2 regions of the Brevibacillus sp. NRS-1366 genome follow, and region 2 is predicted to be linked to the other one. Evidence: a T-box and tRNA genes for the amino acid it is inferred to sense, from the RefSeq annotation. Region 2 holds a T-box; the other holds one or more tRNA genes.

Region 1 (20,778 bases), on a different contig from region 2:
CATGGTACGCACGTCTCTGGGGTCATCGCTGCGAAAACGAATAATAAGGATGGCATCGCCGGAATGACCTGGAAAAGCAAACTGATGCCTGTCAAAGCAATAGGAGCAGATGGCTCTGGATCTGCGGTAGATATCGCCCAAGGGATTTACTGGGCTACCGATCACGGAGCAGATGTGATTAATCTGAGTGTGGGTAACTACACCTCCTCTGCGGCTTTGAAAGAAGCTTGCCAGTATGCTTTTGAAAAAAATGTGGTTCTCGTAGCTGCCTCCGGAAATGACGCAAGTGATCAGCCGAGCTATCCTGCTGCCTATGATCAAGTCCTCTCTGTTGCAGCCGTCGATCATCGCAAAGAACGAGCCGACTTTTCCAACTTTGGTGATCATATCGATGTCTCTGCACCCGGAGTAGATATTCCGAGCACCTACATTTACAGTGATTATGCCTCCCTGTCAGGTACCTCGATGGCGTGTCCGCATGTAGCGGCATTGGCTGCTCTCGTACGCTCCGTTCATCCCGGCATGAACAATCGTGATGTGATGGAAGTGATCCGTAAATCTGCCGTTGATCTCGGCCCCCCTGGTCACGATCAGTTGTATGGATATGGCATGATTGATGTGAATCAGACACTGCACCAGATCCGTCCGGTTGAGCCCGCCCAGGTAGAGCAGCCCAAACCACAAACAGTTGGCGGTTTGTTTCACAAGTTTTTGCTGCGTCTTCGCCATGGCTTCCAGTAGCGTTTTCAAAATGTATGAGTCACTGGTGGAATTTTCCAGAGACTAGGAGGATCGGATATGAAAGCATGTATTGTATTTGCCCAAGAAGGAAAAGACAGCTTCTGCCACGTAATCCTGTCTCGCGTGACTCAGTCACTGGAAAAGGAGCAGATTACGTACGAACTTCGCGATCTATACCAGATGAACTTTCAACCTGTATTTACTGCCGAAGATATGCAGCGAGTAGAGCAGGGTACCAGCTCAGATGATATTCAATCTGAGCAAACAATCATCACAGATGCTGATCTTCTCGTTATGATTTACCCCGTATGGTGGTGGTCCGCTCCAGCCATTCTCAAAGGATATATCGACCGTGTTTTTACCAATGGCTTTGCCTTTCGCTACGGCTCTGATGGTCCAGTCGGCCAGTTGACGAATAAACAAGCCATCGTCTTCACCACGACACGCGAATCAGCAGAGAGAATGGCCGCAACCGGGCTTGATTCCGTAATAAAAAAACAAATTGTCGATGGAACCCTGCAATTTATGGGCTTTGATGTCACCTACCAAAATTTTGCCGCCGTTCCTTATGTAGATGACGCAGCCCGTAGGAACATGCTAAGCCAAGTCGAAACCATCATAGCGGGTATTCGTCAGCCAATTGGGGTATAAAGAAAAAAGCACAGGCATTTATGCCTGTGCTCGTTCATTTTGCATTCGTTTTTTAGTAATGTAATCTGTTTCATAATATTGCAGATCATCACGCATTTGCTCAAACACTTTTGACAAAGAAAGGGTCAGTTGTTGCAACTCAGGGGTCACCTGCTTGCGGAAAATGATAGCGTCTTGGCCAGTGTAAGAATAACGGCCGTCTTCATCGTAAACCTCGCCTTTTGGATAGTAGAAGTTATTGATACAGGTATGATACACCTGGTACAGTACTTCCTCGGCAAACTCCTCGTTAAATCGTGCTCGGCGCAGGGATACCCCCAGCCTTTCGTACGCATTTTCACAGTAGACCAGCAAATGGCGCAGGTCAGAAAGGTAGTTGCGGTAGTAGGATTCAAACTCTTCCGGATCGCCTGATGCTGTAACGAGACCGGATAATGTAACCTGGTTTAAATAACGTTCCACTTCCATGCTAACCTTTTTCAACTTGGTATACGTCTCTTCACACAATTGTTTCAGATGAGCTGCTGACATAATGTCCCCCTTGCGTTGAAGAATCTGCATTTTATAAATAAGTATAAAGGAAAGATTCTTTATAACACAAGCGTTTCTTTTTATGCAAAAGTTGTCTATACGATCGTAGTTTCACTCACAGATACCGTTTTTTTCCGGTTTTGAATCAAGTAAATAACATAAGATGCGAACAATCCCAGTAGAGTCATAAAGCCTAAAACGGTGAGATCTTCACTGACAGAAGAGAGTCCATGCCCTTTGGTAAGAATTTCTCTCACGCCATCTAAAAAGTAGGTAAGTGGTAATGATTTTCCGATCGCAGCGATAACAGTTGGCATCGACATAAAAGGCCACGTGAAGCCTGATAGCATAAATGATGGTACAGCAATCATCATCGCAATTTGAGTGGCTTGAAGCTGGTCGCTTGAGAAGAAGGAGATCATATACCCGATTGAGAGAACCGCCAAATTAAAGGCACTAGCAACAATCATTAGGTCAATTGTACTTCCATAATAAGGAATCCCAAACCCTTTTAAGAGCAGAGTGAAGCCAAGGAACATATTCAGTGTCCCAGCCATGAAATATGGGAGCAGTTTACTCAACGTGATGGCAAAAAAGCTATTAGATGCCATCGTCTCTCTCCATGTGCCGGCCTCTTTTTGCTGCGTAACGGAAAGGGCGATCCCCAGGAACAAGACTTGTTGCAGCACTGTCCCTGCAAGACCGAACACCATAAACGACAAGTAGCTGAAAGTAGGATTATACAAGACCCGGTAGCGGTAGTCGATCCCGGTAAAGAGGTTTTTCCCCTCTTCCCCCCAACTTCCTTGTGCCTCCAGCTTCTTGAGCGTCGCTCCTCCAGAAACAGTCTTTACCACTGTACTGGCTGTTCGTACCGCTGTATTGGAAATCATCATGTTGCTGCCGTCAATTACGGTCAGCACCTCTGCCCCCCGTCCCGCTTTTACGTTTTTTTCCAAATCAGCAGGTATGATCAGGGCAACATTTGCTTCCCCTTTGTCGACGAGCTGCATCGCTTCCTCCTCGGTTCCTACAATCGAGGTAATCCGAAAGGTCTGATCGACTTCAAAGGCTCGATACAGTTCTCGGCTGAGCTCGGTTTGGTCTGCATCGACAAGCACGGTTGGGATTTCCATTACTTTTTTCTCACTATAGAGAAAGCCGAACAACGTTAAATATATGAGAGGGACAATGAAGATAACATTACGAATTGTTTTATTGGTAAAAAGATTTCTCCATTCATTCCAAAAAAGTCGGGGAAAATTACTCACCGCTACCAGCCCCTTCGATCTTCCACTCTACCGTAAGTCCAGGGCGTAATTCTGTATCGGAGACTAAAAGTTTCACTTGGAAGGAGCGAATGTCACGATCCCCTAACTCTTGCGTCGCTTTTTTCACAGCAAAATCGGCAGCAGGCGCAATCGTAACCACTTTGGCGTCCACGTCCCGTTTCAGTGCGGGTACGTACAGCTTCACAGCATCGCCTGTCTTGATTGCAGCTAGTGTATACTCGTTCACATAAAACTTCACATAGTTGTCTGCTTTTGTTTGGATCGTCACGACAGTGAAGCCTTGGGCCACTAGCTCGCCTTTTTGAACAGAAACCGATTTGACGATCCCATCGACTGGAGCAGTCAGCTTTGTGTTGTTCAGATAGGCATCTATCTCTGCCAATGCTCCTTTTGCTTGTTGGACTCCTGCTTCAGCCGATTTTACATCCAATTGCTTCAATCCTACTTGACCGCGGGCTGCTACCGCTTGGTCATAAGCTGCCTTTGCCTGATCCAGCTGTGCCTGGGAAGCGTCGATTTGTTCGCGGCGAGAACCGGATTGAGCCATTTTCAGTTGCTCATTGGCTGCCTTTAGTTCTGCCTGTGCTTTGTCAGATTGCATTTTGGCCTCTTCCACTTTCACTAGTGGAACGGCTCCTTCAACTAGTAGCTTTTGCATCCGCTCCAAATTTGTTTGTGCAATCTGATTGGATGTTTCAGCCGCTTGGAGCTTTGCTTTTAACTGGGCGATTTCCTCTGCACGCGCTCCGTTCTTGTTTGCATCCAGCCCCGCCTTGGCAGCATTGACTACAGCTTGTGCCTGATCCACTTGGGCACTGCTTGAGCTATCGGTTAGGGAAACACCCTTTTTCGCTTGCTCCAGCTTGACCTGGGCGAGATGGTAGGCAGCCTCAGCCTGTTCCTTTTTTGCCAACAATTCCTCACTGTTTAAGGTCGCGACGAGCTGTCCTGCCTTTACTTCGGCTCCCTCAGTGAGCGAGATTTGGTCGATTGAACCGCCCATTTTAAAGGAAAGATCCACTTCTGTTCCCTCAATGACACCTGCCATTTTGGTGGTACTCTGACCGGTTACGCTGCCCACACCCGGTCCAAACAAAATCGTTCCCAGTACTGTAATACCGACTGCAAAGCCGGCCACCCCGATCCATGCACGTTTATTCATCTTTCATTCTCCTCTTGTTATCACGAAAATCGACTATCCGATTTCCTTTTCTATTTATGGTCTTGTAAAATCCCCGCTAATAAATATTGCAATGTCTTTCTGCCTACTTCACTGTTTACAGGCTCTTTGCGGAACTGCTTGCGAAGCACAGTAAATCCAATCATTCCGAACAAGGCTGAAGCGAGCGTACGAATCTCTGCATCTGCTCTGATGTAGCCTTTTTGCTGCAAATCCGTCATATAGGCTTCCATTGTAGAAAAGTAACCGGTCAACAGCTTCCCGACCATCTGATCGCGCTGCTCGTCACCGGTGAAAAAGCTAAGCAGAAGAAAACATAATTCTTGATTCTCGGAAAAGAAGCGAAGATGCTCATCCAACACACTAATCATGCGATCCTCTAAAGAAAGCTCTTCCTTTTGCATCACGCTGTCCACATGATAAATCAGCATCTTCACGCCTTTTTCGATCACGTAAAGAAATAGCTCTTCTTTGGTTGCAAAGTGATAATACAGCGTCCCTTTTGCCACCTGAGCCACTTCTGCGATCGTATCCATCGAAGTTTCGCTAAATCCGTATTGCGCAAAAGCAGTTAATGCTCCTTGTGCTATCTGGTCTTTTTTTGATGAGGCCATCACTTCCATCCCCTTTACAGATTTTGAACTGACTAGTCAGTACAAAAATAGTTTATTTCTCCTTCCTAGTTTTGTCAAGTGGTCAGAAACATAAAAAAAGACCGCTACACAGCGATCTTCTTTCTATTCTCCAACGATCTGACGATAAGTTTCTTGTGTTGCTGGCATAGGCTGCACACCCAACTGTTCCTTTAATTTCGTTGTACATTTCTCATACCAGCGTATTGCTTGCGCACGGTTGTTCAACCGGAAATAAGCAATCATGAGCAACCTGTATGCCTCTTCCCAGCAGTCATCCACCCGCAAGATCGCCTCACACCAGCGAATCGTTCCCTCCACGTGATTGGTTTGCAGTCTGCTTTTTGCCAAGCGTTCCGCTCCGCGCAGGAACAAGCCCTGCAGGCGTTCCCTCTCTTCTACGCACCAATCCTCATAGCGACACTCAGGCATGTAGTCCCCTTGGTAATACCCCAGTCCTTTTTCCAGAAGTACTACAGACTGCAGCTGATCCTCTTCTGCGAGCCCCAGCGTCACAAGCTTCTCGAACTCTTCTACGTCAATATGGTAACCAGAAGCGAGATTAAATCCGTATGAACTGCTATGCCGCTGAATAAAAAATGTATCTGCTCGCGCGGCACGATCAGGCTCCAATGCCTTGTTGAGGGCATTCAGCGCTACCTTGAAGTCGCGAATCGCTGACTCCTCGTCAGACTCAGGCCACAAGCAGTTCATAATTTCCTCACGTGCCAGGAGATGCTGTCGCTTTGTCAATAGCAATTGAAACAACAGCTTAGCTGTTCCTCGCTGCCATGCCTTTTCGCTGAGCTCCCGTTCTCCCAGCCATACCCGAAACTTGCCCAACGTCTGAATGCGCAAGGTATAGCCCGGGTGGAACGTCACATTTTGCAAACCCAGGTCATTTAGCAACTGCGAGACATAGTCTGGGAACACTTGCCTACGCTGGGCTTCGATCAAGACAGGCATCAACTGCTGTACATCATGAGGCGTTAGCATGGTCGGACGTTGCAGCAGGAAATGGTACTCACCTGACTGCATTAGTGACATGGCCTGGGTCACAGCAGGTACGAATGACTCCCATTGCTTGTTGCGATAGGCTAAAAAGCTGAGCCACAATTGACAAATCACCACTCCGTAGCTGTCGCCGCAATGACTGAGACGCTTCTCGCAATCTTCAAAAGCAGCCTGCGCCTCGTTTTCCTTGCCATATGTAGCATACGCGATGCCGATTGCGACACGAACGAGACTGCCTAGCCAGTCGTCCCGCATGGCCTCTGTCTCTTTTATCCCTCGTCTACCGTATTGGAGGGCTTGTTCCAACGATTTCTCTCTTGCATAAAGCAGCGTCAGTCCTAGCAAAGTCTCGGACTTGCCACGTGTGGATTGAAGCTCCTCCATCATCTGCAAGCCTTTTTCATACAGCTTTCGGATCTCATCTGAAGGTAATTCTTGACTGATTAAGGCCGCATGAGCTTTTCGCACGTACCCGTTCGCCTCAACAAACGGGGAGTTTGCAGCCCGTCCAAGCTGTATTGCCGTCTCCGCTGCCTTCATGCCGCGCTCCCACTCTCCATTCAAGGCATAAACAAAAGAAAGCAAGAGAGAGGTTTCCCGATAAGACCTGGTCAGTGGTGGCTTTTTGGTCTGCTCTATACGCCACTTGTTTTCTAGCAGCTGAATGGACGACTGCAAACGGCCAGTCCGAAACAACAGCCGAGATTCTAGCTCCACCTCTGTTTCCTGTTCGAGCTCCTGACTACGCCGGTACCATTCTGCCGCCTGTATCGCATCACCGCGATTCGTATAAATCTCTGCGAGCAAACGATACAGGCGAGGGGCCATTTCGCTTTCCTGTTCGGCAGGGGGCAGCAATTGGATCGCCCGCTTCAATAACTCCTCAGCTCTAACGCCCTGTACGCTATCGAGATGAACCCGAGCCATTCCTTCCAGCCCGCGACATTGCCCGATTTGATCCTGCTTTTGTTCGCAAAGCGCAAGAAAATGCTCATACGACCCAAACGCTTTGAAATAAAGACAGCGGTACCGCTCAACTTCTCCCTGGTAATACCAGAGCCAATGCTCTTTTTCTTTTATCGGTTCAGGTATGACCGTTACCCATCCGTACAAAAAGTCGAGTCTTCCCGCTGTCAGCAGACGCTCTGCCGCCAGGTAAAGCCACTCTGCAAGCACTTCCCACTGTTCAATCAATCGCAAGCGATCAAAAGCCTTACCCTCTTCCCCCCTCCGACGGTGCCAAATGGCCGCATCCATGTTCACCTGAAGACAGATGTCCGTATGGGTAGCCAGTTTACTGGACAAAAGTCGTTGAAACAAAGGATGAAAGGAATAGACGCCTTCGCTGTTTACGGTGAGAAACAGATTGGATCGCTCAGCTTTTGCCAAGAGATTGATCCCTTCTTCCCCCAGTACCTGCTCGCAATCCTCCTTGACGAACTGTTCAAGCACAGCCGCCCCCAATAAAAACTGCTGCATCCGGGGATCAAGCTTTATCCATACTTGTGCTTCTAATACATGCATCAAGGACGATAAGTCGCGAAGGCAATCGGAAACAGAGGTCCCACGCATCACTCTTTCGCCAAAGGAGCGCAAGGCGGTAATCCACCCTGCCGCTACCTGTTCAATCCGTTCCCACTCTTCTGGAGTCAAGGTGACGTCATATTGATCCAAATAAAGGGCTTCACATTCTTCCCATGTAAATACGAGGTCGTCTTCCGTCAGCTCGAGACATTCTCCGCGTACGGACAGCAACTCCAGGTCAGGCCACTCGGGACGAGCCCGAGACAACATAATCAGCTTGACCTGTTGTGGCAGTTGACCTGCCAATCCTTGGACAAAGCAATCCACTTCGCTGCCGCTATCAATCTGGTGATAGTCATCCAGTACAATAAGCTGCTCCGTTTGGATGAGCAAGCATTCTCTGACGAACAGCTCTGCCATGCGTTGCCAATCCAATTGTACCTCTTGCCCATCATGATGTTCCGTCCTATCCAGCAAATCCAGAAGCGCTTGACCAAAATGCGGATTCACCCTCCGCATACTTTCCACAAGGCAACGCAAAAACGCTTGGAATCCGTTGTCCTCCTCACGAACGAAATACCAACTCGCTGCAAGCCCTGCATCGTGCAAAAAAGTAGCCATCGCTGTCGTTTTGCCATAACCGATCCCTGCATGCACCAGACATAATGGAGCATGGTGAATCAGGCGCAGTTTTTTGGCCAGCGATGGTCGTCTCAGCACATAAGGTTTTTGCCTGGGAGGTGTTATTTTGGAAATAGGGATCTGGGATGAATTCATAGCTTGCACTCCTTGCCGTTCTCCTCTACACTCTTTTGAACTATTTCCCCATTTCAGCCTTTTTTCCTGCCATTCGCATCCAGCAAAAAGCCCACCCGGGCATCCAGGTGGGACTTATCAGTCGATGAGATTGACTCCTTTTACAGTGTAACCGATGTCATTGATCAGCACTTGAAACTCCTCATCGCGAACAGGTTCCCCGCGCACGATCCGTGAATGAAGATCCGAGATTTTGTCGTAAATAGCACCGTTTGTAGAAACGTACATGATAGTAAAGCGTGATTCGGTTTGCAATCTGGCCCTCATCCTGTCCACCACACGTTTTTGCAAGGAGTCAGGATGGCCATTGTCCACACGTACAATTTTTCCTGGCGTATATGGAATCGATGGTCTTGGGTTGACTTCATCCACTTTCGGCGTATCGATGGGTAAGACCCCGACCAGCAAGGTATCTTTATAAGCTAATACTTTAATGTCTACTACTCCCGGTATGTTCTCTGCGTGACGTTCGAGCAGAGACACCAGATGCGGCTCTCTATTGTGCACCATTTTCTGACTGATCATGGCGGCTGGTCCTTTGTCCATACCTACGTTGTCATTTTGATAATTGATCCCGAAGGACTCAAATTTTGCCTGGTTGCCATTCATATCCTCGCTACCCTGTTCCTTGTTTGGCGAACACCCCGTAATGAAGCTCGCCACCAGAAAGGAAACGGATAACCCCAATCCGATTCGTTTCACTGAAAAAACACCTCCTTGCCGTTAGTTTGGTGTGCAGAAGGTGTTCTTACTCAAAAATCTACGTCCTAAATACTTACAGTAGAAGAGTTAAAACGCTACTTAACTCCTCTACCTTTCGACCTAATTTCAAATTGTTACAAAAATGAAACCATATTGCTCCAAAAAACCGTTACAATAGACATGCAACGACGATATTTGCAATTTGATTTGCAATTTGAAAGAGGCGGAGAACCATGAAAAAATTAATACCTTTTCTTATCCTGGCACTTATTTTAAGCATGATTCCTCAAGGTGGGAGTTCCGCCAACACCTCTGCCATTCAATTAGGAAGTGATGTTCTCTTTGATCAATTCCATCAAGTGATTGAAGGCAAAAAAGTGGGACTCGTTACTAACCAAACAGGTGTCAACAGTCAAGGCTCGAGTACGATTGACTTGTTGCGACGGGATCGCACTGTTACTCTGACTGCCCTGTTCGCGCCTGAGCACGGATTGGACGGAAAAGCAGCTGCCGGCAAACAGGTTACCAGTCAAATTCATCCCGTCTACGCTATCCCTGTCTACAGCTTGTATGGTTCGACCAGGATGCCCACCAAAGAAATGCTAGCCAATGTAGATGTGCTGCTCGTCGATTTGCAAGATATTGGCTCGCGTACATACACATACGTATCAACCTTGCAGTACTCGATGACGGCAGCCAAACAGCAAAATAAACCGGTCATCGTCCTCGATCGCCCTAATCCTGTTGGAGGTACGATTGTTGACGGGCCTGTGCTAGAGAACTCTTATCGCTCCTTTATCGGTGTCGATACGCTTCCGATGGCGCATGGGATGACCATTGGCGAGCTTTCCTTGTACTTCAATCGGAATATTGGCGTCGATCTTACCGTAATACCAATGCAAGGATACACACGCAACATGATTTATCAAGATACGGGACTTGGCTGGATCCAAAGCTCTCCACATATTCCTGATCTGGCCGCGGTCTTTGGCTACATGGCCACAGGTTTGGGTGAGGGTACCGGAATCAAGCAAGCAGACAACTTTACATGGATCGGCGGAGAAGGAATCGATTCTATCAAATACGCTGACTTGTTGAATGGAAGCTTGTTGCCTGGGGTTGTATTCTTGCCTGAAAACAAAGAAACAGCGGGTGGGGTTCGCTTGCAAATTACCGACCCCCATACCTTTAATCCAGCCAAAACAGGGATTTACGCTTTGTCGTACGCCAGACAACTGAGTCATTTTCCCGTTCCGAAAAGTACAGATCAAAAAGTTACGATGTTTGACTTAGTAATGGGTACGAACAAGGTCGGACAACTGCTGGAGCAAAATCGCGGTCCTCAAGAGATCGAGGCATCCTATGCTGAAACGCTTTCGAAATTTAAAGGACTGCGCCAGACATTTCTGATCTATGGAGAAGAACCTTTCCAACCGATTATTCCGATCCATAATAAACCGGTCGTTCCACCTGCTCCGGCGTCACCTCAACCCACGACGCCACCAACAGCAAAGCCTGAAGCAACGACACCACCGCAAACAAAGCCTGCACCGGGCAATTCAGGAAGCAGTGGCACTACGGTTAAACCACCGGCAAAACCACCTGCACCTGTACCGGCACCAAAGCCAGCGCCAAAGCCTGTCCCTGATCCAACTGGCACAGACAAGGTGGCCTATCTCACGTTTGATGACGGGCCGTCTCCAATCACACCTTTGGTTCTGGACACATTGAAAAAGCATCAAGTCAAAGCGACCTTCTTTATTGTTGGTCGAAATGTACCCGGCAATGAAGCCATTCTGAAGCGGATCATCAGCGAAGGTCACGCTGTCGGCGGTCATACGTACTCCCATGATTATCGGGTTGCGTACAAGAGCAAAGATGCCTTTTTCGCAGATTTGGAAAAAGGGAACCAACTGATTGAGAAGGCTACAGGGGTGAAGCCAACCGTCTTCCGCTATCCTGGCGGCAGTACGAATTCCGTCAGTCTAAAGTATCAAGACCCAAAGCTCTACAACGAGCAGCAGCCAGTCATGAAAGCAATCAAGGAAGAAGCGAATAAACGGGGATACATCTTTATAGACTGGAATGTGACCAACGGAGATGCCCGGAGCAATCATTACACCGCAGCGGGAGCTCTCGCCAATATCAAACAACAGGTGAAGTCCCAAAAAGAGATCGTGATTCTCATGCACGACGCCAGTACCAAGGCACCAACAGCCCAAGCACTGCCCGAAGTGATTTCTTTCTTAAAAGCAAAGGGGTATCGCTTTGACGTGATCACGTCTGAGCATCCTACTGTTTCAACCGTAAAGTAAACAGGAGAAAGCCCGCTCATGGTCGTTGTAGCCGATTGAGCGGGCTTTGTTTTGCAAAAGCGAATCGTTATTGTGTAGCAAGAACTTCGTAGCGCAAGCGAAGTTCTCTTTTTAATATTTTCCCACTGGGGTTGCGCGGTAAATTGTCCGTGATCACCACATACTTGGGAGCCTTGAATGAAGACAGACGATCTTTGCAAAAAGCGAGCAGCTCCTCACAGGTCAATGTCTCGTTTGCCTTTGGCACCACAACCGCCGTAACCGCTTCTATCCAGTATGGATGCGGAATTCCGATTACGGCAACCTCTGATACCTTGGGATGCTGATAAATCAGCTCCTCTACTTCTCTGCTCGCGACGTTTTCTCCGCCCGATTTAATCATGTCTTTTTTCCGGTCTACGACGGTAATAAAGCCTTCGTTATCCATAATCCCTAAGTCCCCGCTATGGAACCAGCCGCCATTGAAAGCAGCCCTCGTTTTTTCTTCATCGCGGAAATAGCCAAGCATCGCATGGCTGGTACGGTGAACGATTTCTCCGACGCAGCCGCGAGGTACTTCCTTGCCTTCATCATCGACGATTTTGGTTTCTACATTCAGCGCAGGCTTTCCAGCAGAGCCCGCCTTTCTGATCTGCTCTGCCGGCTTTAATACGGTTGCGAGTGGAGCCACCTCCGTCTGACCGTAGAAGTTGTAAAACTGCGCATCTGGCAGACGCTGATTCAGCTCTTTCAAAACCTCCACAGGCATGATGGCAGCCCCGTAGTAGCATTTTTTCAGTGAGGTCAAATTCCGTGATGAGAACGCTGGCGAACGCAAGAGGGCTATCCAGACAGTCGGCGGACAAAACAGTTGAGTCGCTTTGTACGTCTCTACCGACTGAAGCATCAGGTCAGGGGTCGCCTGTTCCAGAATAATCCCACTTCCCCCCAAATACACATACGGTCCTAAGAAGCAATGCAATTGCGCGCTGTGGAACAGTGGAAGCGCATGGATCGCGACATCGTCTTCACTCATATTTCCCTCGATAATGGTACTGACGTATTCGGAGATAATACTCTTGTGCGTCAACATGACCCCTTTTGGCTTTGACTCCGTTCCGCTCGTATACAAAATCTGAGCCACGTCGTCATCTGCAAGCTCCACTTCTGGTTCCCCATCATTCGCATGCGCGATCATCTCACGAAATGGGATCCATTCCCCATCTGGAACAGCCGGTCTGGAGATGAGCGACAACAACCTCGGAATGATTCCTGCTTGCTGGATTGCTTCTCGGGCAATGGGCAGGAACTCAGGCGATACAAAGCAGGCGCTGACTTCGGAATGACCCATAATATACGCTACGTCTTCTTTGTTCAACATGAAATTGATAGGCACCAGGACAACACCCGCTCTAGCTGAAGCGAAGGTCAGAATGGCAAAATCCATGGAATTGCGCGATAACAGGGCTACGCGTTCGCCTTTTTGCAAACCCTTTTCCAAAAGGACATGTGCCGTCTGGTTAACCATCTGATCGAATTGACAGTATGTAAGAACCTCTTCCTCGAACTGCAAGGCAATCTTATCTGGAAACCGCCCATGACTTCGTCGCAGAATATCGCCTAGCGTATTTCTCCTCACCCGTTGGGATTCGATCATGTGCCTGCCTCCCTTGGAAAGCGTTTACAGCTATTATACAACAATTATCTATATAATGCGTATTTTCTGATATTTTTGCACAAAAAAAACGACAGCTTCCTCTGCATTTTTTGAAGCTGTCGCGGGCCCCCCAAGAATCAATCGAGTCCCTACGTAAAGCATATATCATATTGTCGTGTGCATCGACCTTGGTTCTTCTGGATTTTGAGGAAAAAAAAGGGTCAGTCTCTATCCGACGGAACGGTCGTTGTCATGTAAACAAAAACGACCTCCTGTAAATAAATAGGAGGTCGGTGCGTTCTCATATAGTAATAGAATATGGCGGAGGGAGCAGGATTCGAACCCGCGTGAGCTTGCACTCTAACGGTTTTCAAGACCGCCCCGTTATGACCACTTCGGTATCCCTCCGCGTTTCAATTCAACAATGATTACTATAGCATAGGTCATCGGTTGTTTGCAAGAGTCATTCTACTTTTATTTTGTCCTAACGCTTTACGACCACCAGTTTCAGCTCTGTTAATTCCTCCATCGCGTACTTGACGCCTTCTCTGCCCATACCGCTCTCTTTTACCCCGCCGTATGGCATGTGGTCCACACGAAATGTTGGAATGTCGTTGATGATTACTCCCCCGACTTGCAGCTCGTCAGCAGCTTGCAGAGCCAGTCCTAAATGGTTCGTATACACCCCTGCCTGTAATCCGTATCGGGAGTCATTCACCAGCTTGATGCCATGCTGAACGGACTCAATGGGGTTGATCAGGACGACTGGACCAAACACCTCCTGACAGGAGACCTTGGCATCTGCCGGCACACCTGTCAACACGGTCGGCTGCAGCATGCGTCCCATGACCTTGCCTCCGCACTCTACTCGAGCACCCTGCTGTTTCGCCTCTTCAATCCAGTCTAATGCACGCTGGGTTTCTGCTGGATGAATCATCGCAGAATAATCTGCATCCTCAGAGAGAGAATCCCCTCCCCGCAGCGTGAGAGCTTCGGCGACAAATCGACGGACAAACTCTCCGTACAGCTCTTGTACCACATAAATCCTCTGTACGGAAATGCACACCTGGCCAGAGTAGGCAAATGCCCCGAAAATACAGCGTGGAATCACTTCACTTAGCTGTACGTCACGATCTACGATTACGGCAGAATTCGATCCCAGCTCCAGCGTCACTCGCTTCAAGCCTGCCCGATTGCGGATATCCATCCCAACTGCCGGACTACCGGTAAAGGTCACGGCTCTAACCCGGGGATCTGTAACCAATTGATCACCTACGACTGCTCCGCTGCCCGTCACCACATTAAAAGCACCAGCTGGCATACCCGCTTGTTCTGCCAGCTCTGCGAGAAACAAAGCGCTGAGCGGGGTTTGCGAGGCGGGCTTGAGGACAACCGTATTCCCTGCGGCTAATGCCGGGCCAACTTTATGAGCTACCAGATTCATAGGGAAATTAAACGGGGTGATAGCTCCGACTACCCCCAGCGGCTCACGAACGGTATAAGCGATACGTCCTTCTCCCCCAATCGCCGCATCAAGTGGAACCGTTTCTCCGTGCAGACGCTTTGCTTCCTCAGCAGCGAACTTGTACGTTTGGATCGTACGAATGACCTCACCGCGCGCCGTCTTGATCGGCTTTCCCGCTTCTACCGCGATGATCCTAGCCGCTTCTTCCAGTCTTTCATTCATCAGAATCGAAATCTTTTCTAACAGAACAGCCCGTTGGTAGGCAGGCAGCCGACGTATCACAGAAGTCGCGTCCTCGGCAGCAGCAATTGCTTTTTGTACGGTATGTGTATCTGCTTGGGGAATCTGGGCAATCTCCTGGCCGCTATAGGGTGAGTAGAGCGGTGAATACTCGGCACAAGTTACCCACTCTCCCCCGATATAGCATGCTTTTTTCATAGCCAACGCCTCCGTCCATGAGCGAAATGGAGTTGCATCTCTCCTCCAAGACATTCTCCAAACTGCCCAAGCCTCCTTGCCATTTTCTGTCGATGGCGTAGAAAAAGAAATCGACCCGGCGTCGACAATTAATGACGCGGGTCGCTTATTGTGATTGCTGTCGATATTTGCATAAACACTCCTGTTACTTTTGACTCATAGGCAGCATTTTTTTATTTTTTATCTTCAGCGATGCCGCACCATTCCAAAAGCGTTAGCGCAAAAATTTCGGCACAACGAAATACTTCATCCAGCTCAATATATTCATTCGGATAATGTGCCACCTGAGTAACCCCAGGTCCAACGACAATCGCTGGCGTATCTGCCAATGCCGTTAACAATCCTCCATCCGTTCCCCACGGTGATGCCTCTACAACTGCACGGCTGCCTGTTACGGCCTCAAATTGGCTATGCAAAATGTCCATGAGGGGATGGTCTTGATCCACGTCGCCGGGTACCCAACGCGCACCGTACCATTCCAGCTCCACAGGCTGCTCATTAAACCATGGGTCAATCTCTGCCAGTTGTTTCAATGCTGCTGCCATTTCTGCCTTGGCGTCTTCCATCTGCTCACCAGGCGCTACTCCCATACGACCTTCCAGCTTCACGAGATCAGCAACAGAGGAAGGCCATTTACCACCTTCGATCACGCCCAGGTTGATCGGAATCGGAATAGGCAATTTTTCGTACAATGGGTCATCCAGACGATCGTTTCGCTCTTTTTCCAGCTTCCCAATTGCCTGCACGACCAGCATGCTCTTTTCAATCGCACTTACACCTTCATAACGAGTCCCGCCATGAGCGGAGCGTCCTTTTACCGTCAATCGGAACCACATGGAGCCTTGCTGTTTAGGGAAGATCTTCATATTGGTCGGCTCCGGTATCAGAGCTGCATCCGCCTTGTATCCGCGCAAGATGGTTGCCAGCGTGCCAGCCCCGCCACTTTCTTCCTCGACCACGCTCTGGAAAATAACGTCGCCCTTTAATTGGACCCCCAGCTTTTGCAGCACCTCAATCGCAAGCAGAGAGGACAGGTTTCCGCCTTTCATGTCGGTAGCACCACGACCGTACAGTTTGCCATCTACGATCTTTCCGCTGAATGGATCGTCACTCCATTGAGCACGGTCACCAGCTGGGACTACATCCACATGTCCGTTCAAGATCATGGAGCGCCCCGCGCCTTGGCCTTTCCAAACGCCAACTACATTGGGGCTAGCGTCAAATACATCACGAGGGGAGACGAAATAGGGATGAGCCAACAGCTCTTCGCCTTCCATCACCCATAGATCAACAGCAAGTCCCATTTGCGCCAGACGGCTTGCGATGCTCTCCTGAATAGAGCGCTCCTCCCCCTGAACACTTGGGCTCTGTACCCACTCCTGCAGAAGCAAAGTGGCCTGTTCCCGGTCCTTCTCCAATTGCTCTCGAATGAGTGCTTGCCAGTTTGCCATGTCCATCCCCCGTTTCCTAGTTTTGAGTCCCTTACCGCGTCATGCAGCATGCGAGACAGCATTAGCGGAAGACAGCAACCTCGCCTTCCATTTTCAACTCCGCTTCTGTTGCGCCGATCACATCTGCTACACAGTACGGATACATAACCTCGCGCAAGTACAGACCGTCAGGCATTACTTCCATGACTGCCATGTCTGTGATAATCCAATCAGCCGCTTTTTTTGCTGTGAGCGGCAGTGAGCACTCGCGGACTATTTTGGAACGCCCGTTTTTATCGAGATGGGTAGTTACAACCATTACTTTTTTGGCTTTTTGCGCCAACTCCATAGCACCGCCCATTCCGGGCACACGCTTGCCAGGAACGATCCAGTTCGCAATATCTCCTGATTGGCTCACTTCCAGAACCCCGAGGATGGTCATATCTAAAAGGCCACGACGAATGATCGCAAAAGCGGTGGCGCTGTCAAAAAACGAAGCTCCAGTAGCTAACGTGACGGGAAACCCGCCCGCATTGCACAGCATGGCATTTTCTTCGCCTTTTGCCGGGCTTGGGCCCGTACCTAAAATACCGTTCTCCGCGTGAAACATTACCCGTTTTTCAGGAGAGATAAAGTCTGCAACCAAAGTAGGGATCCCGATCCCCAAATTGATGATCATCCCATCCTCTACTTCCATGGCAGCACGGCGAGCAATTCGTTCCCGATAGCTTTCTGTCTCTTTTACTTCTCCCATGCCCATTGCCAGTTCACCCCTTCACTTTGGACAATATAGTTGACGAAAACCCCCGGGGTGACGATCTCTTCCGGGTTTAGCTCGCCGATTTCCACGATTTCATCTGCTTCCACAATCGTAATATCGCCTGCCATTGCCACCAGTGGATTAAAGTTGCGAGCGCTTGTGTCAAAGACCAAATTGCCAAAGCGATCTGCCTTCTTGGCATGAACGATCGCTACTTCGGCGGTAAGCGGAGTTTCAAGCAAATACTCCTTGCCGTCTACAATCAGCTTTTGTTTCCCTTTTTCCGCAATGGTGCCGATACCCACATCAGAGAGAATGCCTCCCAGACCTACTCCACCTGCCCGTACACGCTCTGCGAGTATCCCCTGTGGGCAGAACTCTACCTCCAGCTCTCCCGCCGTCATTTGGGCTCCTGCGTTGGGATTGGAACCAATGTGAGAAGCAATCACTTTCTTGACGCGCTTCTCCGTCACGAGCTTCCCAATCCCGATATGAGGAAATGCGGTATCGTTGCTGATCATTGTGATATCCCGAATCCCTTTGTCCAAAATGCCTTGTACCAATGTAGGGGGATTGCCGATTCCCCCAAATCCTCCCGCCAAAAGCGTCATCCCGTCGTGAAAATGGGAAAGCGCTTCTTGAATCGAAACGACTTTTTCAAACCGGTTGGTCATCTTCCTTATCCTCCCCTCTATCCGATCAGTGCCTTGTCTTGCAGCTCTTGCTGCACGGTTTGAATCGCTTCCTTCAACAGTCCGATCAATTCATCAATTTGTTCCGTAGTAATGGTCAGTGGCGGCGCGATAATGACACAGTCGCCTGCTACTCCTTCAATGCCACCCATCGCAGGATAGATGAGCAGTCCCTTTTCAAATGCTTTCGCAATGACCTTACCACCGACTCCCTGAGAAAGGGCAAACGGTTCTTTCGTTTGTTTGTTTTTCACGAACTCGAGACCACACAACATTCCCAGGCCACGTGCTTCCCCGATCAACGGGAGCTCGTCTGCGAGCTGTTGCAAGCGAGAGAGCAAGTATGCTCCTTGTTCCGCTGCTTTTTCTACCAGCTGATGCTTTTCTACATAGTTCAATACGGCTAGTGAAACGGCTGCAGACTGTGGATTGGCACTATACGTATGGCCGGCCATGATCAACCCGCTGCCTTTTGTAATCGTCTCAATGATTTCATCTGAGACCATCGTCGCTGCCATCGGCGTATATCCGGCACTCATTCCTTTTCCGAGCGTCATCAGATCAGGAACCACACCCCAGTGATCCACACCGAATGCTTTTCCGGTCCTGCCCACTCCGGTCATTACCTCGTCTGCGATGAATAGCACTTGATACTTGTCGCAGATTTCTCGAATGCGCTGGAAGTATCCCTCTGGAGGTACGACCGCTCCTGCTGTTGCCCCGATTACTGGCTCCGCGATAAAAGCGGCCACCTGATCCGGTCCAACCCGCAGAATCGCTGTCTCCAGCTCGTTAGCGCACTGCTGTGCATAGTCTTCAAGCGACATGCCCTCTGGTCGACGATATGGATAAGGTCCGGTGATCGCCGGATAGTCTGCCAAAAGTGGCACAAAACGCTTCCGACGCAAGACGTGCCCTGACATGGAAAGCGCCCCCATCGTAATGCCGTGGTAGCTCATCCAACGAGAAATGATCCGGTTTTTCGTTGGTCTTCCTTTTTCTTGCCAGTATTGGATCGCGATTTTTTGGGCGGTCTCCGTCGCCTCGGAACCACTGCTCACAAAAAAGGTCCAGTTCAAGGAACCAGGCGCCCACTGTGCCAGCTTTGCTCCCAGCTTTTCCACAGCATCGCTGCTAAAATGAGAACGGTAAGCAAACGAAACATCCTTGGCTTGCTCGTACATAGCCTCAGCGACTTCTTCCACACCATGACCGATACTTGCTGTTACGGCCCCGCTGCACCCGTCAATATACCGATTGCCTTCTTTATCGTAAAGATAAATCCCTTTTCCATGTGAGATGACTGGATACGTCTTTCCCAATTCAGGCTTGATTACATTGCTTTTTTCCATTGTCGTCGCCACCCTTGTTTATAGGTTTTGTTCAAAAAGGAGGACAAACTTTTCCCGGACTTTTTAAACATCCTCTAATACTCTACCTCTATCCTAGCTGACCTGCGCCTTTGAGCCATCCGACGTGCTGGCAAAAAAAAGTGGCGAAGAGACAAAATCTTTTGTACATTTTGTATAAAGAACTTTGCAATATTGGAGGTACTCCTCATGACGATAACGATTCGAGAAGCGTTGCAACTGCCTGACATGGTTCAAACTCGGCTGATTGCCGGAGCTGGGGGTCTGGATAACCCGATACGCTGGGTAACGATTGTGGAGGTGCTTGAAGACGCTGGACGGCTACAAGAAGGTGAGTTTTTGATAACCACTGGATTTGGACTAGCTGACAACCCTTTTCGCCTGACGTCTTTTATCCCTTCCCTTGCCAAGCAAAAGTTGAGCGGCGTCGCTATTCATACCGGTTTTTATTTGCGTGAAATTCCAGAGAGCTTTATTGAATTGGCCAATCGTCACCAACTGCCGTTGATCGAAATCCCTACGGAAATCAATTTTTCCACGATCACGAAAGCGATTTTACAGCCAATTGTAAACAGGCAGTTCGAAACACTCGCTTATTCTCAGGCCATTCACAACCGGATGATTGATGCCGCCCTTTCTAAAGGCGGCTTGCCAGCAATTGCAGGAGAACTGGCGACCTTAACAGGCGGAGCGGTGACGCTGGTAGACGCACTCGGTTTCGAAGTAACACAGCACGGTTATGTGGAAGGGACGAGTCACGATCACACAAAAGAAAGTGCTCACTGTGTCCCGATACGTGCTAGCCGTGAGCATTTCGGTACATTGACTTTAGTAAAGCCGGGGCACGCTTGGGAAGAGCTCGATGATGTAGCTCTCCAGCATGCATCTACACTGTGTGCTTTGGAGTATGTAAAAGAACGTGCGGTATCGGCTACAGAATGGCGACTGAAGGGCGATCTCGTGGAGGAGTTGTTAAACGGGAAACCGATGAGCGCAGCGGAGCTAGACAGTCGCTGTCGCATGCTTGGTTACCCCTCGGCGGGCAGGCATCTCGTCATTGCTGTAAAAGTTGAGGGAGAGAATGGATCAGGGCTGGCAGAGCTTCATCAGAGTGTCATTACATTGATGAGACGTCTCTGTGATCGCCACCAGCGCTCGTATCTTTTGCGCGAGCGTCCACACTGTCTGTTGTTCGTGCTGCCTGACGATCAGACAAGCATTTCGCTATTAGCTCAGCTCACATCACGCTGGGAACGGCTCCATTCGTCCTACGCCCTGCATATCGCGATCAGCAACCCGCGGAATCAGTTGACCGATGTGGTCAGCGCGTCTGAGGAAGCGATGTTTGCCTTGCAAGCTTATCCATTATTAGCTGCGTCCCCCGACTGTCTTCATTACCGGGACATGCAAGGCTATCAGTTTCTGTTTCCCTATCGGGAAAGTGAAGAAAACATGCTTGGGCTGTGGAAGCCTCTGCTTGATCCATTGATCCGTTATGACTCCAAGTATAATCAACAGTTGCTGGAAACACTCGATGTGTATCTAGGGCA
Region 2 (10,159 bases):
CACGATTGGCGCGAACCAGTGCGTATCGGTACCCCCTTCGGATTGGTCGATTTGGTCAGCACGCTGGAATGCTTGATTGATGCGTTTTACTACTTGTGGAACACTGTTTGCGGGATAGAGACTTTGGTCAGGATACATTTGGCCAGAGAGGTTGGCATCTGCCGCTACCTGCCAACCGCTTAAGTAAATCGCTTTTAACCCTGCCTTTACCTGTTGAATCGCCTGATTCCCGGTCAAAGCACCCAGCGCCTTGATATGATGCTCAGTATGGAGTAGGTTCCACAAACGTTCTGCACCGAGGCGAGCCAATGTATGTTCAATCTGAACGGATCCACGCAGGCGGACAACATCCTCTGCGGTATAAGTACGGGTAATTCCTTTAAAGCGCTCGCCTTGCCAGATTTGTTCCACTTGTTGAATCGCTTCTTGCTTGTTTTGTTTGGTCATTTTCGTTTCCCCCACTCTTTTTGTTTTTTATGTTCTTTATGAAAGATAGCGATAGCCTGGAACAGTTAAGAAATCTTCGAATTCATCTTCTGTCACCAGCTGCAGGAACAGCTCACCTGCCGCTGGGAGCTTGCTGGTCTCATAACGCTCCTGACCCATCGCTTGTTTCAATGCCTGCAATTCCTCACTTAGCCATTGCTTCACCAACGCCTCGGTAATTTTGCGTCCATCCTGCAGCACGCCCTGACGATGGCGAATCCATTGCCACACCTGTGCACGAGAGATTTCTGCGGTAGCCGCGTCCTCCATCAAGTTGTGGATGGGAACAGCACCCATACCACGCATCCAAGCCTCGATATATTGCAAGCCGACACTGATGTTGGTGCGTACCCCCTGTTCGGTTATCACACCTTCTGGCACGGCTAGCAGATCACTTGCCTCTACTTGTACATCTTCACGCTTGTACCAGATTTGGTTTGGTTCGCGCATTAAGCGATTGAATACTTCCATTGCCACTGACACCAGTCCAGGGTGAGCCACCCATGTTCCGTCATGTCCATCGTAAGCTTCCCGCTCTTTGTCTGCGCGCACTTTGGCGATAGCTTCCTCATTTTTCACCGGATCATTTTTAACCGGAATCTGTGCAGCCATTCCACCGATGCACGGTGCTTGTCGCCTATGACATGTCTTTACTGCTAGCGTGGTATATGCCTTCATGAATGGAACGGTCATCGTCACCTGCGCTCGGTCAGGCGTAATGACATCAGGTTGGTTCCGAAGCTTTTTAATGTAGCTGAAAATGTAATCCCAGCGTCCGCAATTGAGTCCGGCACTGTGCTCACGGAGTTCATACAAAATCTCATCCATTTCGAAAGCAGCCAGAATCGTTTCGATTAGTACAGTGGCACGGATCGTACCATGTGGAATATTTAATTCATCCTGTGCGTAAAGGAAGATGTCATTCCAAAGTCGTGCTTCCAGATGACTTTCCAGCTTCGGCAGGTAGAAGTAAGGAGCAGTCTGGTTAGCGAGTAATGCCTGCACATTGTGGTAAAAATAAAGCCCAAAGTCTACCAGGCTGCCGGATATTGGCTTTTGGTCGAGAAGAATGTGTTTCTCGTCTAGGTGCCAGCCGCGTGGTCGGACGATAAGCACCGCCGTCTTTTCATTAAGCGTGTACTTTTTGCCTTCCGGGCTGGTGTATGAAATGTTCCGACGAACGGCATCCTTCATATTAATCTGACCAGAAATGGTGTTGTCCCAGGTAGGCGAATTGGCATCCTCAAAGTCTGCCATGAAAAGGCGCGCTCCAGAGTTCAGAGCATTGATCACCATTTTCCGATCTCCAGAAGGTCCGGTAATTTCTACTCGCCGGTCTAAGAGATCTTTAGGCAATGGGGCGACTGTCCAATCCCCATTTCGAATCTCGGCTGTTTCGGGCAAAAAGTCAGGTAGCTGCCCAGCATCAATTTTCAGCTGTCTCTCTTGGCGCATAGCGAGCAATTCCTGTCTACGATCGCCAAATCTTTGCTCCAGCTTGATCACGAATTGAATGGCCTCCGGTGTTAGAATTTCACTGTATCCGGAGCGCATCTCGCTGGCAATGTGGATCTCCAGCGGATATGGATTAGTTGGAATGGTAGTCAAAACAGCTCCTCCTCCCTGAGCAAACATTTTTTATTATGGTACAGATGTTGTTTTCGATAGTTATTATAGTACAGCAGGTGCAAAAAAAATGGTCTTACTCCTGATACCCGCTGCCACTGCAATGGCTGCAACTAACATGTCCATCTCCCAAGCAATTATGGCAAGCCGCTCCGTTGTCATCATGACCAACGCCTCCACATCTTGGGCAATTCTGTTCGCCGTTTCCTTCACACCGGTAGCAGTCCATTTCCCATTCCCTCCATCTCTGTATTAAAACAATTTTCATAAGATTTGTTTTTATTATATAACAGAGAATGGTACAGTGCAACACAATTTTTAAAAAAATCATACTGTATTAGAACACAAAAAAAACAGCCCTTGTCCCAAGGGATCAAGAGCTGTCTATTCCTTATCTTATTGTTATTTCGGTGCGATTTTTTCTACCCCGCCCATGTAAGGACGCAGCACTTCTGGAATAACGATCATTCCATCAGCCTCTTGGTAGTTTTCCAAAATCGCTGCTACGGTACGGCCAATCGCAAGACCCGAACCATTCAATGTATGCACAAATTCCGGCTTCGATTTCGTATCACGACGGAAGCGGATATTCGCACGACGCGCCTGAAAATCTCCGAAGTTCGAGCACGACGAAATTTCCCGATACGTATTATTGCTTGGAATCCATACTTCCAAGTCAAATTTCTTCGCTGCAGTAAAGCCGAGGTCACCCGTGCACATGCTCAGGACACGGTATGGCAGCCCGAGGAGTTGAAGCACTTTCTCCGCGTTTTTCACCAGCTTATCCAGTTCATCATAAGAATCTTCCGGCTTGACGAATTTCACCAGCTCCACTTTGTTAAATTGGTGTTGGCGAATCAATCCGCGTGTATCGCGGCCGGCAGATCCCGCTTCCGAACGGAAACAAGCGCTATATGCAGCATAGTAGAGTGGTAAATCTGCTCCATCCATAATTTCATCACGGTGCATGTTAGTGACAGGCACTTCTGCAGTTGGAATCAGGAAGTAATCAGGTCCTTCCAGTTTAAATGCATCCTCTTCGAACTTTGGCAATTGGCCGGTTCCGGTCATGCTCGTACGGTTAACGATATATGGCGGAATAATCTCCTCATAGCCGTGCTGGTTCGCATGCAAATCGAGCATGAAGTTCATTAGTGCACGCTCGAGACGCGCCCCCATGCCTTTATAGAAAACAAAGCGGCTTCCTGTTACCTTGGAAGCTGTTTCAAAATCAAGAATTCCTGCTTGGCTGGCCAAATCCCAGTGAGGTTTTGTCTCGAAACCAAATTCACGTGGCTCACCCCATGTCCAAGCAACGACGTTGTCGTCTTCAGAAGTGCCGATCGGCGTGCTTTCATGCGGCAGGTTCGGCAGGCTGAGCAAAATCAATTCTTGCTGCTCATCCAATTGACGCAGCTCTTCATCGAATGCCCTGATTCGCTCATTTACTTCTTTCATTTCTGCGATTAAATGGTCGGCATTCTCTTTGTTGCGCTTCATCACTGCTACCTGTTCAGATACAGTGTTGCGTTTATTTTTCAATGCTTCTGCTTCTTGGATCACTTGGCGTCGTCTTTCATCTACTTCTGCGAATTGATCCAGAGCAGAAATATCTTCATTCCGATGCGCTAAACGACGTCTTACTTCCTCCAGATCCTGGCGTAACACTTTTACATCCAACATATGCGAATCCCTCCGAATCCATAATAAATAACAAAAAACACCCGTCCCCTGGTAAGGGACGAGTGTTGTATACCCGCGTTGCCACCCTCGTTGATACATGCACATCTATCTAGTGCATCTATCCACTCTTCCGTCATAACGGGACGGGACCGGACAAAGTTATTCCTTTGTCACTCCGAGATGGATTCCTCCGCACACCGGATCGGTTTGCACCTACCACCGACTCTCTAGGCCAGGCTCTTGCGAAGTACTTATTCTCATCAGCGCATTGTCTCATACATGATTATTACAATCTATCTTCTATTGTTAACTGTACTACAGGTTCTATACTCGTGTAAAGGGCACCTACCCATAATGTCCTTAAATGAAAAGATCGGCACCCTGTCGATGCCGATCTCTTCATAAAAGCTTATTTCGTATTTGTTAACTCCGGTATTCTTTCACCATCTCGAGGAAGTACTTGTGAAGTCTCGCATCTTCCGTCAATTCAGGGTGAAAGGCTGCCGCGAGATAATGACCGTTTCTTGTTACCACGATCTTGTCTTCATACTTTGCCAGAACCTGACCATTTTCTCCTACTTCCATAATATATGGTGCACGGATGAAAACGGCTGGGTAATCAGCTGCGACTCCCGCAACCGGCATTGTGACTTCAAAGCTTTCCTTTTGGCGCCCAAAGGCATTACGCTCCACTTTGATATCCATCAGTCCAAGGTGAAAATCGTCCTGTCCATTGATCCGGTTCGCCAGGAGAATCGCTCCTGCACATGTTCCAAAGATCGGTTTTTTCGCTTCGCCAAATTGACGAATGGCTTCCATGAACCCGTACTTGTACATCAGTTTACTAATCGTTGTGCTTTCGCCGCCCGGGATTACCAAACCGTCGAGGTCACCTAGTTCTTCCACTTTTTTAACCGGAACTGCTACCGCTCCTGCTTCTTCCAACATCCGCAGGTGTTCTGCTACAGCTCCTTGCAAGGCAAGTACACCGATTTTCATGCTGTTCACCTTACCAGCCGCGCTCTTGCATGCGATCTGCTTCGCGGATTTTGGAGATTTCGATACCTGGCATGGCAGTACCCAAGCCTTTGGACACGCGTGCGATCAGTTCGTAATCGGTATAGTGAGTGGTAGCTTCGATGATTGCGCGAGCAAATTTCTCTGGGTTTTCTGATTTGAAGATACCAGAGCCTACAAACACGCCATCAGAACCGAGTTGCATCATCAGGGCAGCATCCGCAGGTGTTGCTACACCGCCAGCCGCAAAGTTTACTACTGGCAGCTTGCCTGTCTTATGCACTTCTTCGAGAAGCTCATAGGGAGCACCCAGATTTTTTGCTTCTGCCATCAATTCATCGTAGGACATCGCTTGTACTTTACGGATTTGGCTCATCATGGTGCGCATATGACGAACGGCTTCAACGATGTTGCCAGTACCCGGCTCTCCTTTTGTGCGGATCATGGATGCACCTTCCCCGATACGGCGAAGTGCTTCACCCAGATCACGGGCGCCACATACAAACGGTACAGTAAACTCTTTTTTATTAATATGGTACAAATCGTCTGCTGGTGTCAGTACTTCACTCTCATCGAGGTAGTCCACACCCAGAGACTCCAGAACACGCGCTTCTACAAAATGACCAATACGTGCTTTTGCCATAACAGGGATGGAAACTGCTTTCAAAACGTCTTCCACAATACTGAGATCAGCCATACGAGCTACTCCGCCTGCTGCACGAATGTCAGAAGGTACACGTTCAAGTGCCATGACAGCTACAGCACCTGCTGCTTCGGCAATTTTCGCTTGCTCTGCATTCACGACGTCCATAATGACGCCGCCTTTTTGCATTTCAGCCATACCTTTTTTTACGCGAGACGTTCCTACTTGTACCATGTGATTTCCCCCTACTTCATTTGAAGTCAGAACCGGAAGTGTTATGTGGTGTTATGGTTCCTTGTTACCGACATTGTAAACCAAAGAAGAGGGAGAAAACAATAGTTATTTATTTTCCTGTTCCACTACTAAACAGATTGCCAAAAAATTGGATGATGCTGCGGAAGAACAGACGAATCCAGCTTGCCTCTTCCACTTCTTGACCAGCTACTACATCAATCCCTGCTTTCGCCTCATCTTCTGACTGCAAGTAATCAGTATTAGAAGCTCCTTCTTCTTTCAAAACGAGCTTTCCGATTACTTGTCCCGCTTTGATCGGAGCGTTCAGATCTTGGAATGTAACAGTCGGAGTAAACTTCGGTTCGGTACCGATTTTGGTCAGAACTTTCACTTCACTGCCTGTAACAGCAGGTACGTTTAGTTCCACCCCATTTTTTACAGGTGCGGTTTCAAAGCCTTTGACTGGTGCATTTTTGTCCATTTGTTTCGTTAGTTTGAAATTGCTAAAACCGTAGTCCAACAGTTTTTTGGTTTCTACAAAGCGCTTTGTTTTACTATCTGCCCCCATGACAACTGAAATCAGACGCATGTTGTCACGAACAGCTGTCCCTGTGAAGCAATATCCTGCTGCATCCGTATAACCAGTCTTCACCCCGTCTACTCCTGGATAGTAATTGGGGAGGTCAGGCAGCATCCAGTTGTTATTCGCCATTTTCAGCTCATTTTTAGAACCAGGACGGAAAGTAAAACGTGGAATCTTCGATACTTCCAACGCTTCCGGGAAATCACGAATCAGGTTTCTGGCGAGGATGGCCGAATCACGAGCGGACATCAGGTTTTCCACTTGATCGGTCTTAACAGAGTATGGTCCCAGCTCATTTGCTGGCAAACCGCTGGATGTGACAAAAGAGGTGTTTTTCATTCCAAATTCGGCGGCCTTCTTGTTCATCATCTGCACAAAGTTAGCTTCGCTGCCGGCAATCTTTTCGGCAAGCAGTACAGTTGCATCATTTGCAGAAACGATAGCCATCGCATTGTACAGCTCTCTGACCGTGAATGATTCGCCTGCATTCAGATATACACCTGACGTATCAGAGATTTTTGCTACATAGAAAGCATATTCGCTAACTGCAACTTTTTCATCCCAACTTATTTTCTTTTGCTTTAATGCTTCCTGCACCAAGTATTCCGCCATCATTTTACTCATGCTGGCAGGTGGCAATGGAGCATCGGGGTTCACGCTATACAATATTTTGCCAGTTGATGCCTCTAAAAGAATGGCAGATTTTGCTGCCAGTTGCAGATCAGCTGCAGGTGCTGCATCTGCTTTTGCTGCCATGCTGCCCATTGCTGCAACAAATACAGCGATAGAGAGGAACAGACCTGTCAGTCGCTTTTTCCATGTGGTTTGTTTCATAGTTTCTTCTCACTCTCCAGTTCTATCATAAGTTCATAGGGTAATTGAGCACCAAGTGTAAGTTTAACATACCATTATGATTCCATTGAAGCCCAATTAGACTCATTAGAAGGTAATTGATTCAATATATAACATATAATTGTAATCTACTTTATTTATGGTATAATTGGGAATATATTCAAACTAATTTTTTGGGAGGTTTATTGAATGAAAAAAGTTTTGTATACCTTCGCTTCACTCGGTCTTGCCTTGGCTGTTATGAATCCGGTTCCTGCTCATGCGAAAGCTGAAAGAAATGCTAAGAATCATGTAGTTGAACAGCAAGTTGAAAAAGGCGTTAATATCATGAGCATTGAACTTGACTGGACATCTTTCAGTGTAACGCAGGGTGGAACGTATATTGGTCGTGACACATTCCATCTCTATGGTAAGGCTAACGCTGGATTAACTGCTTCAAATAGCAATTGTGATGTTACAGTTTACATTGAAGAAGTAAACGAAAATGGAAAAGTAGTAAATACAATTAAACTAGGAAAATTAGCTGCTCCAAAAGGCAACACTGATTATACAGACCCAGTATCTGTGGGGCCAGGAAACTATCGACTTAAGATATATGGAAATATCGCTTCTAGCGGACAAATTGCTATCTATAGAAATTAAACTGCCGTTCGTCTAACCACGCTTCCCCTGAATACACCTGTTTTAAAACATTTGAGCTTAACAACATCTACGTAAATGTTTGTCCTTACAAATTATGGTCCCTTAAACTAAACCCCCCTCTCTGGAAAGAAAGGGGGGTGGTTCTTTCGAACTAGGAAATAGAGTAGTTTGGAGATTCTTTCGTAATTTGGACATCATGTGGATGGCTTTCACGTAAACCGGCTCCGGTGATGCGGACGAACTGGGAGTTGTTAATCAAATCCTCAATCGTTTTGGCTCCGCAGTATCCCATACCTGCACGCAATCCCCCGATCAACTGATACGTAACATCTGCCAATGGTCCTTTGTAAGGTACCCGTCCTTCAATTCCTTCTGGAACCAGCTTTTGTTCATTTTCCTGGAAATAACGATCCTTACTTCCTGCCTTCATCGCACCAATGGAGCCCATACCACGGTACACTTTAAAGCGTCGACCTTGGAATATTTCAAACTCTCCCGGACTTTCCTCCGTTCCAGCGAACAGGCTGCCAATCATAATGGCGGATGCACCCGCACCTACAGCTTTTGGCAAATCACCCGAGTATTTAATGCCCCCATCGGCAATAATTGGAATATTGTACTCTCGCGCTACACGGGCGCAATCGTGAATCGCAGTAATTTGCGGAACGCCAATACCGGCTACAACACGAGTCGTGCAAATCGATCCTGGACCAATTCCAACTTTTACTACGGATGCACCAGCTTCGATGAGATCACGAGTAGCTTGTCCAGTCGCCACGTTTCCAGCCACGATCGTTAGTAGCGGATATAGCTTTCTTATTTCCTTTACGGTTTCAATAACCCCTTTGGAGTGTCCGTGAGCCGTATCTACAACCAGCAAGTCAACACCTGCCTGTACCAGTGCTGCTGCACGTTCAAACGTATCTGCTGACACACCTACGGCTGCTCCGCACAATAGACGTCCTTGTGGGTCTTTAGCCGCATTTGGATATTGAATCGCTTTCTCAATATCTTTAATCGTAATCAGTCCTCGCAGAATGTTTTGCTCGTCCACCAAAGGAAGTTTTTCGATCTTATGCTTCTGTAGAATGGCTTCCGCCTGATGCAAGGTAGTGCCGACAGAAGCAGTCACTAAATTTTCCTTGGTCATCACATCTTTAATCGGAGTAGTAAAGTCGTGTACAAAACGGAGATCACGGTTTGTAAGGATTCCGATCAAATGTTTTCCTTCGTCTACAATCGGAACACCGGAGATACGGTATTTACTCATGAGAGCATCGGCATCTTCTACCGTATGATCCTGTGTCAGTGAAAATGGATTGGTAATAACGCCGCTTTCTGAACGCTTCACACGATCCACTTCACTAGCTTGTTGTTCAATCGTCATATTTTTATGGATAATCCCGATACCACCCTGACGAGCCATCGCGATTGCAAGAGCAGATTCCGTTACCGTATCCATCCCGGCACTAATTAGGGGAATGTTGAGGATAACGGTCTCGCTCAATTTCGTTCTAAGATCAACATCCCTCGGCAAAACTTCAGATTTTGCTGGAATGAGCAATACGTCATCAAACGTCAAACCCTCTTTTACGAATTTGTCTTCCCGCACAGTAGCAATCTCCTCTCGGCAAATAGTTTAAGACAGTTTAACAAACGGCATAATTTACTGTCAAGGAATGTGTACAATGTTCGGTTATGGATTGGATTATACAGATAAATCAAAAAAATGACAGTGAATAATAGTTGGAAAACGAAAATTACAGAAAGGTGGTTTCTATGGATAAGGCTTGGAAGGCACTCCGTTTTTTAGAAACAGAGCCCACTGCTCGTAAATATTTAGCAGCCTGCTATCAAAGCATGGGATTTGAGCATTTCGATCGTTTGGCGTTTCAACAAAGCACTCGTTTTCTTTATTTATGGAAGCAAGCGAGACAATTTTATACAACGGCAATGGCTGCCGACCTCTCGATCCAACCTTTACTGCTGTTTTATGGCTGTACTCATCTGTTAAAAGGCATGCTCTTAACTCGTGATCCTGCCTATCCCCAAAACAGCCGAGTACTTCAACATGGGGTGACGACTAGGAAATTAAAGCGTAGTGCTTATTTATTAACGGAAGATGAGATTCGCCCGCAAAAGGAAGGCTTCTTCGCACATCTCGCTCACGTATTCTCTCTTACCCCACTGCAAGATCGCTATTTGGCTCATGACTTATTTGCATCTATACCTGGAGTTAGTGATGCCTATGCGGTGACGACTAATAAAGAACAATTTTGGGTTGGCATAGAGATGACGAAGGTTGCTCCTTCAAAGGAGTTGGGCACTGCTCCTGGAATATGGATAACCGTTTCTTTTCCAGAAGGGAAACAAGGTCCCTTAGCCTATTCGAC

What was found. The T-box of region 2 lies ahead of serS (serine--tRNA ligase). A T-box ahead of a tRNA ligase gene usually reads a tRNA of that ligase, here a tRNA-Ser.
Region 1: it has a tRNA-Ser gene. The T-box ahead of serS (serine--tRNA ligase) is inferred to sense a tRNA for this amino acid. The anticodon was not compared.

The regions. Positions count from the first base shown of each region.
Region 1 is NZ_JBITPN010000019.1:229,778-250,555, forward strand. It holds gene ACIFQN_RS13490 (S8 family peptidase) at 1-741, shown strand, start outside; gene ACIFQN_RS13495 (NAD(P)H-dependent oxidoreductase) at 799-1,392, shown strand; gene ACIFQN_RS13500 (YpuI family protein) at 1,411-1,923, opposite strand; gene ACIFQN_RS13505 (ABC transporter permease) at 2,019-3,194, opposite strand; gene ACIFQN_RS13510 (HlyD family secretion protein) at 3,187-4,377, opposite strand; gene ACIFQN_RS13515 (TetR/AcrR family transcriptional regulator) at 4,428-5,009, opposite strand; gene ACIFQN_RS13520 (BTAD domain-containing putative transcriptional regulator) at 5,133-8,342, opposite strand; gene ACIFQN_RS13525 (sporulation protein) at 8,460-9,083, opposite strand; gene ACIFQN_RS13530 (exo-beta-N-acetylmuramidase NamZ domain-containing protein) at 9,317-11,398, shown strand; gene ACIFQN_RS13535 (acyl-CoA synthetase) at 11,466-13,034, opposite strand; tRNA gene ACIFQN_RS13540 (tRNA-Ser) at 13,354-13,442, opposite strand; gene ACIFQN_RS13545 (aldehyde dehydrogenase family protein) at 13,519-14,937, opposite strand; gene ACIFQN_RS13550 (peptidase) at 15,150-16,427, opposite strand; gene ACIFQN_RS13555 (3-oxoacid CoA-transferase subunit B) at 16,489-17,166, opposite strand; gene ACIFQN_RS13560 (3-oxoacid CoA-transferase subunit A) at 17,148-17,849, opposite strand; gene ACIFQN_RS13565 (aspartate aminotransferase family protein) at 17,858-19,210, opposite strand; gene ACIFQN_RS13570 (PucR family transcriptional regulator) at 19,418-20,778, shown strand, end outside.
Region 2 is NZ_JBITPN010000001.1:435-10,593, reverse strand. It holds gene aceA (isocitrate lyase) at 1-447, opposite strand, end outside; gene aceB (malate synthase A) at 484-2,094, opposite strand; gene serS (serine--tRNA ligase) at 2,515-3,795, opposite strand; T-box leader at 3,847-4,068, opposite strand; gene pdxT (pyridoxal 5'-phosphate synthase glutaminase subunit PdxT) at 4,219-4,794, opposite strand; gene pdxS (pyridoxal 5'-phosphate synthase lyase subunit PdxS) at 4,805-5,689, opposite strand; gene ACIFQN_RS00020 (D-alanyl-D-alanine carboxypeptidase family protein) at 5,799-7,106, opposite strand; gene ACIFQN_RS00015 (hypothetical protein) at 7,314-7,766, shown strand; gene guaB (IMP dehydrogenase) at 7,918-9,378, opposite strand; gene ACIFQN_RS00005 (YaaC family protein) at 9,546-10,159, shown strand, end outside.